DNA from 3 places in the Pseudomonas sp. 86_A genome. Region 1 is predicted to be linked to each of the others. Evidence: predicted binding sites of a transcription regulator. Region 1 holds the regulator's gene; each other region holds the start of a gene.
The links. Region 1 encodes FliA, which starts transcription of late flagellar genes. Its sites were predicted from a motif close to CTAAAGTTTNNNNNNNNNNNGCCGNTAA; they were not measured.
Positions count from the first base shown of each region.

Region 2: the regulator FliA is predicted to act here: its motif matches at 1,118-1,145, upstream of motA (flagellar motor stator protein MotA).
Region 3: the regulator FliA is predicted to act here: its motif matches at 877-904, upstream of J5M57_RS23890 (methyl-accepting chemotaxis protein).

Region 1 covers NZ_JAFGYS010000003.1:118,578-120,780, reverse strand. Annotated here, with positions in the region: gene fleN (flagellar synthesis regulator FleN) at 1-404, shown strand, start outside; gene fliA (RNA polymerase sigma factor FliA) at 401-1,141, shown strand; gene J5M57_RS06135 (chemotaxis response regulator CheY) at 1,309-1,680, shown strand; gene J5M57_RS06130 (protein phosphatase CheZ) at 1,699-2,203, shown strand, end outside.
Region 2 covers NZ_JAFGYS010000014.1:48,199-50,401, forward strand. Annotated here, with positions in the region: gene motB (flagellar motor protein MotB) at 1-194, opposite strand, end outside; gene motA (flagellar motor stator protein MotA) at 198-1,049, opposite strand; gene J5M57_RS21270 (HDOD domain-containing protein) at 1,216-2,203, shown strand, end outside.
Region 3 covers NZ_JAFGYS010000016.1:216,527-218,729, forward strand. Annotated here, with positions in the region: gene J5M57_RS23885 (Na+/H+ antiporter NhaC family protein) at 1-786, shown strand, start outside; gene J5M57_RS23890 (methyl-accepting chemotaxis protein) at 949-2,203, shown strand, end outside.

The sequences.
Region 1 (2,203 bases):
TGTTGCTGGTGGTCTGCGACGAGCCGACCTCGATCACCGACGCCTACGCGCTGATCAAACTGCTCAACCGCGACTATGGCATGAACCGCTTCCGCGTCCTCGCCAACATGGCGCAGAGCCCGCAGGAAGGGCGCAACCTGTTCGCCAAGTTGACCAAGGTCACGGATCGTTTCCTCGACGTCGCCTTACAATACGTCGGCGCGGTGCCGTACGACGAAAGCGTGCGCAAGGCAGTGCAGAAGCAGCGAGCGGTCTATGAAGCCTTCCCGCGTTCCAAGTGCGCGCTGGCGTTCAAGGCGATCGCGCAGAAGGTCGATACCTGGCCGCTGCCTGCCAACCCGCGCGGTCACCTGGAGTTTTTCGTCGAGCGCCTCGTGCAGCAAACAGCAGGGCCTGTGTTATGACCGCGAGCGGTATGAACTACTACAAGAAGTCGGCACGTGACGCGCAGTACGAGTTGATCGAGCGTTACGCGCCACTGGTCAAGCGCATTGCCTATCACTTGCTGGCGCGCTTGCCGGCGAGTGTGCAGGTCGAGGATCTGATTCAGGCCGGGATGATCGGTCTGCTTGAAGTTTCGACCAAATATGACGCCAGCAAGGGCGCCAGTTTCGAAACGTACGCGGGCATTCGAATCCGCGGCGCGATGCTCGACGAAGTGCGCAAAGGGGATTGGGCACCACGCTCGGTTCACCGCAACACCCGTATGGTCAGCGACGCAATTCGCTCAATTGAAGCTAAAACCGGCCGTGATGCTAAAGATCACGAAGTTGCGGCCGAACTCCAATTGAGTCTCGACGATTACTACGGGATTTTGAATGACACGCTGGGCAGCCGGCTGTTCAGTTTCGACGACCTGTTGCAGGACGGCGAACACGAAGGGCTGCACGAGGATGGCGCCAGTGCTCATCTTGAGCCGTCACGCGATCTGGAAGATGAACGCTTCCAGGCAGCGCTGGCGGACGCGATTGCCAATTTGCCGGAGCGTGAGCGACTGGTGTTGGCGCTGTACTACGACGAAGAGCTGAACCTCAAGGAAATCGGTGAAGTCCTTGGCGTCAGTGAATCGCGGGTCAGCCAGTTACACAGCCAGTGCGCGGCCCGCTTGCGGGGGCGTTTGGGGGAGTGGCGAGCGCGCTGAAGGCAGTGTGGGGACACTGCGAACGAGGCTGGTGCGGTGATGAACGGCACCGGTCTTGCTCTGTTGTGCTCCAGACAGTCATCGAGTGCTTTGCCGGATTGATTGAAATGGCGCGTCCAGGTGCTGGGCGCGTTTAAGACTGCTTGGAGGTCGAATTGGACAAGAACATGAAAATCCTCATCGTTGATGACTTCTCAACGATGCGGCGGATCATCAAGAACCTGCTGCGTGATCTGGGGTTCACCAACACCGTCGAGGCCGACGATGGCACCACTGCCATTCCGGTGCTCAACAGCGGAAGCATCGACTTTCTGGTAACGGACTGGAACATGCCGGGCATGACCGGTATCGACCTGCTGCGCCACGTGCGTGCCGATGAAAAACTCAAGCACCTGCCGGTGCTGATGGTGACGGCAGAAGCCAAGCGCGAGCAGATCATCGAAGCGGCCCAGGCCGGTGTAAACGGCTACGTGGTCAAACCTTTCACGGCTCAGGCGCTGAAAGAAAAAATCGAGAAGATTTTCGAACGCATCGGCTGATGAACGCGCGGGGGAGCTATGGAGCATAAAGAATCTTCACAGGGCGATTTCGAATCGACCCTGAAAAAACACGCGGTCGAACTGGTCGAGAGCCTTGAAAAAGGCAGGTTCGGCGACGCTGTGCAACTGATCCATGAGCTCAATCAGACCCGTGACCGCGGCCTGTATCAGGAAGTGGGCAAGCTCACACGCGAACTGCACAGTGCGATCGTCAACTTCCAGATCGATCCGCACATGCCGCAGGCCGAGGAAGTGTCGCAAATCACCGACGCCACCGAACGCCTGGGCTATGTGGTCAAGCTGACCGAAGCCGCGGCCAACCGCACCATGGATCTGGTGGAAAGCGCTACCCCGGTGGTCAATGGCCTGGCTGAAGAAGCCCAGGCCCTGAGCACCGATTGGGGCCGTTTCATGCGCCGTGAGGTCGGGGCTGAAGAGTTCCGCGAACTGGCGCGCCGGGTCGACGGTTTTCTGTCGCGCAGCAGCACGGACAACCGTGCGGTGTCGAGCAACCTCAACGACA
Region 2 (2,203 bases), on a different contig from region 1:
CCGACCGGGTCCTTGAAGTAACCGGCGATGGCGATCTTCTGCTCCGGCGTGGCCGTGGACAGCAGCCATAACACCAGGAAGAACGCCATCATCGCCGTGGCGAAGTCGGCGAAGGCGATTTTCCATGCCCCGCCGTGATGCCCACCGGCTATGCGCTTGACGCGCTTGATGATTATCGGCTGATTATTTTCCATGGCTTAGCGACCGCGAACGGCTTGTTCCAGCTCGGCAAAGCTTGGACGGTGCGCCGGGTACAGAACCTTGCGCCCGAACTCCACGGCCAGCGATGGCGGCATGCCGGAAGCCGAAGCTACCAGGGAAGCCTTGATGGCCTCGTAGACGTTCAGCTCTTCCTTGGCATCGTGGGCCAGGGAGTGGGCCAGCGGACCGAAGAACCCGTAGGCTGCGAGAATACCGAAGAAGGTACCGACCAGTGCCGCACCCACGTGCAGACCGATGGATTTCTGGTCGCCTTCACCCAGCGAGGCCATGGTCACCACGATACCCAGTACCGCCGCGACGATACCGAAACCGGGCATGGCGTCGGCGATGCCGTTCACGGCGTGGGACGGGTGCTCGAGGTCTTCCTTGAGGCTGTACAGCTCCATGTCGAACAGGCCTTCCAGCTCGTGCGGCGCCATGTTGCCGGAGGACATGATGCGCAGGTAATCGCAGATGAACGCGGTCATGCGTTCGTCCTTGAGCACGGCCGGGTACTTGGCGAAGATCGGGCTCACGGCGGCGTCTTCGATGTCGCCTTCGATGGCCATCATGCCTTCGCGGCGGCTCTTGTTGAGGATCTCGTAGATCAGGCCCAGCACTTCCAGATAGAAGGTGTGGCTGAAACGCGAACTGAACATGCTCAGGGATTTCTTGAGCACGTGCATCGTCATGTAACCGGGGTTGGCCTGCAGGAATGCACCGAGGGCCGCACCACCGATGATCATCACCTCGAAGGGCTGGATCAGGGCGGCAATTTTGCCGTGGGAGAGCACGTATCCGCCGAGCACGCTCGCGAATACGACGATGATGCCGATAATTTTAGCCATAGGTAGAGAGTACTTACTTAAGTCGGGTTCAAGGTCATATTCGGAAGTTAAAAAATCTCTTCTTCTACTTATCGGCAAAACTGCGCCAGACTATAGCCAGTTCAGGCGAAAAGCCAATTTAGCCCATGCCGGGCGCGTCTACAGTCAGTGAAGATCTCGTCCAGACATGGCTAATGAAACGAACGTCCCACACGCAAAACCGACCACGCTGGAAGGCTGGGTAAAACTGCTCGATGGCGTGCGCCTGCCCGTGCCGCAAGAGGCTCACGACAAAGTGTGCCGTGCGATCCGTGACAACCGCAGTTCCCTGCGCGACATCGCCGACCTGATGCAGGACAGTCCGGCACTGGCCTTGAGCATCATCCGTGAGGCTAATCGTCACACCCTCGGCACCATGGCCGCACCCGCGGAAAATCTTGAGGTGGCGATCAACCGTCTGGGCCTGGCGCGCACCGAAGAACTGCTGGCGCGCCTGCCGGCCCAACCGCAGATGCAGATCCCCAAGGCCCTGCGCCAACTGCAAATGATCAGCCAGCACGCCACGCAACAGGCCAATGGTTTTTTCGCCAGTCGCCTGGCGCGACTGTGGCAGGACATCCATTGGGGCAGCCTGCTGTTTCTCTCGCCGTTATGGCCGCTGGCGCTGACGTTTCCCGAGTTGCTCGAAGAATGGGAATTGCGGGTGATCCACAAGGGCGAATCGGCCCCGGTGGTCGAGAAGCAACTGTTTGGCGTGCGCCTGCTGAAGATCGCCGAAGCGCTGGTGCAAGTCTGGCACCTGCCGATCTGGGTGCAGCAAGGTTATAAATTGCTGCTCAGCGAACAGCGCGAACTGGTCAAAGTGCTGCGCATCGCCCGCGACAGCGAACATCCGCTGCGCCAGCAGAATCGCCTCGATGACGATCCGACCCTGCGTCGCTGGCTCAACCAGCCGGCCAACACTGTGCTGCTGGCCAACGGTCTGGCGTTATCGGCGCAACAGGCCTGGGACAGTCCGCACAGCGAGCGCTGGCAGTACCTGACCAGCCTTTATCTGCAGATTTCGTTGGATGAAGTGCAGCAACAGTTGCACCAACAGGCCGCCAACAGTGCGCGCCAGCATGCCATGCCTGATCTGTGGCACCCGGCCGTCTCTTTATTATGGCCGTGGGGCA
Region 3 (2,203 bases), on a different contig from region 1:
GTTGCGCGCAGTGGGGTCGACATCAGTGGCATCAACGTCACTCACGCCATGGGCATTCCGGCGCTGGGCATGGTGTTCGGCCTGGCGATGGCGTTCATCAGCTACCGCAAAAAGCGTGTCTACGACCTGGCGAAGATCGAGCAGGTCGAGCAGGTGGCGGTGCAGTACAACCCGCTGAGCCTGATGATCGCCGGTGTGGCGATTGCGGCTGCGTTCATTGTGCAATTGCTGCTGGACTCGATGATTATCGGGGCGCTGGTCGGCTTTCTGATCTTCTCGGCGTCCGGCATCGTCAAGTGGCGCGAGACCGATGACCTGTTCACCGAAGGCATGAAAATGATGGCGATGATCGGCTTCATCATGATCGCCGCGTCCGGGTTCGCCGAAGTGATGAAGGCCACCGGGGAAGTGCAGACCCTGGTCGAATCGTCGGCCTCGTGGATCAATCACAGCAAGGGGATCGGCGCGCTGCTGATGTTGTTGGTGGGGCTGCTGGTGACCATGGGCATCGGTTCGTCGTTCTCCACTGTGCCGATTCTCGCGGCGATTTTCGTGCCGCTGTGCGTGCAACTGGGCTTCAGCCCGTTGGCGATCGTCTGCATCGTCGGCACCGCCGGGGCCTTGGGTGACGCCGGCTCGCCGGCCTCGGATTCGACCCTCGGCCCGACCTCCGGTCTGAACATCGACGGCCAGCACCACCATATCTGGGACACCGTGGTGCCGACCTTCCTGCACTACAACCTGCCGTTGCTGGCGTTCGGCTGGGTGGCCGCGATGGTCCTCTGATTAAAAGCTGAAGATCAAAAGATCGCAGCCTTCGGCAGCTCCTACACCAATCTCTGTAGGAGCTGCCGAAGGCTGCGATCTTTTTTTGGGTTCAACTTTTGCTTTCGCGTGCCGTTAACGCCTTTAACCACGCCAATAAAACCAAAAGAGTGAGCCCCCCCAATGCGCTTGAGTCTCAAGGCCAAAGTCCTGTCCCTCGCGGTCCTGCCGGTGTTGCTCTTTGCGCTGGTCATCAGCCTGACCACGCTGTTCATCCTCAAGCAACAGGCGCACACCGAGGTCGAGCAGACCCGCGAACGCCTGCTCGCCGACGCCAAGGCCACCCTGCAAAGCTACGTCGCCGTGGCCATGACTACGATCAAGCCGCTGTACGACGCGGCCACCCCCGGTGACAACGAGGCGCGGGCGCAGGCGATCAAGCTGCTGTCGGGCATCCGCTACGGCAAGGACGGCTACTTCTTCGGCTACGACTCCGAGACCGTGCGCCTGTTCAAGGCCAACGACCCCGAAGGCGTCGGCAAAAGCTTCAAGGACAACCGCGACCCCAACGGCGTCTACGTCAACCGCGGCCTGGTGAGCGTGGCGAAGGACGGCACCCACTATCTGCAATACAGCTCGCCGCTGCCGGGCAACGCCAACGTGCTGGTACCGAAACTCGGCTACACCGAGTACCTGGCGAAGTGGGACATGGCGGTCGGTACATCGGTCAACCTCGACGGCATTGAAGCGCAGGTTGCATTGGTCGAAGCGCAAGTGCAGGAACGCATGCAAGGCGTGATCCTCAGCATCGTCGGCGTGGCGGTGCTGGTGCTGCTGGTCATTGCCGCAGCGGGCATGCTGCTGGCCAATACCATTCTGCGTCCGCTGACTCTGATGAAAGCCAACCTCGACGACATCGCGGCAGGCGAGGGCGACCTGACCCGCCGGCTGAACATCACCAGCCAGGACGAGCTCGGTGAACTGGCCGGCTCGTTCAACCGGTTCGTCGACAAGATTCACGGTCTGGTGCGGCAGATCACCGAGATGACCACACAACTGACCGGCCTGGTGACTCAGGTTTCGGATCAGGCTCAGCGCTCGGATCAGGCGATGGAGCGTCAGCGCCACGAGACCGATCAGGTCGCCACGGCGATCAACGAGATGTCCGCCGCCGCCCAGGAAGTCGCCAAGAGCGCGCAGAACGCCGCGGTTGCCGCGCAGCAGACCGATGAAGAAGGCCAGAGCGCCAAGCGCGTGGTGGCCGGCAGCATCAAACAGATTCATGCGCTGGTGGATGACATTCGCAGCAGCGGCGTGTCCCTCGACAGCCTGCAGCAGGACGTGTCGTCGATTGTCGGCGTGCTCGGGGTGATCCGCTCGATTGCCGAGCAGACCAACCTGCTGGCGCTGAACGCAGCAATTGAAGCGGCACGCGCCG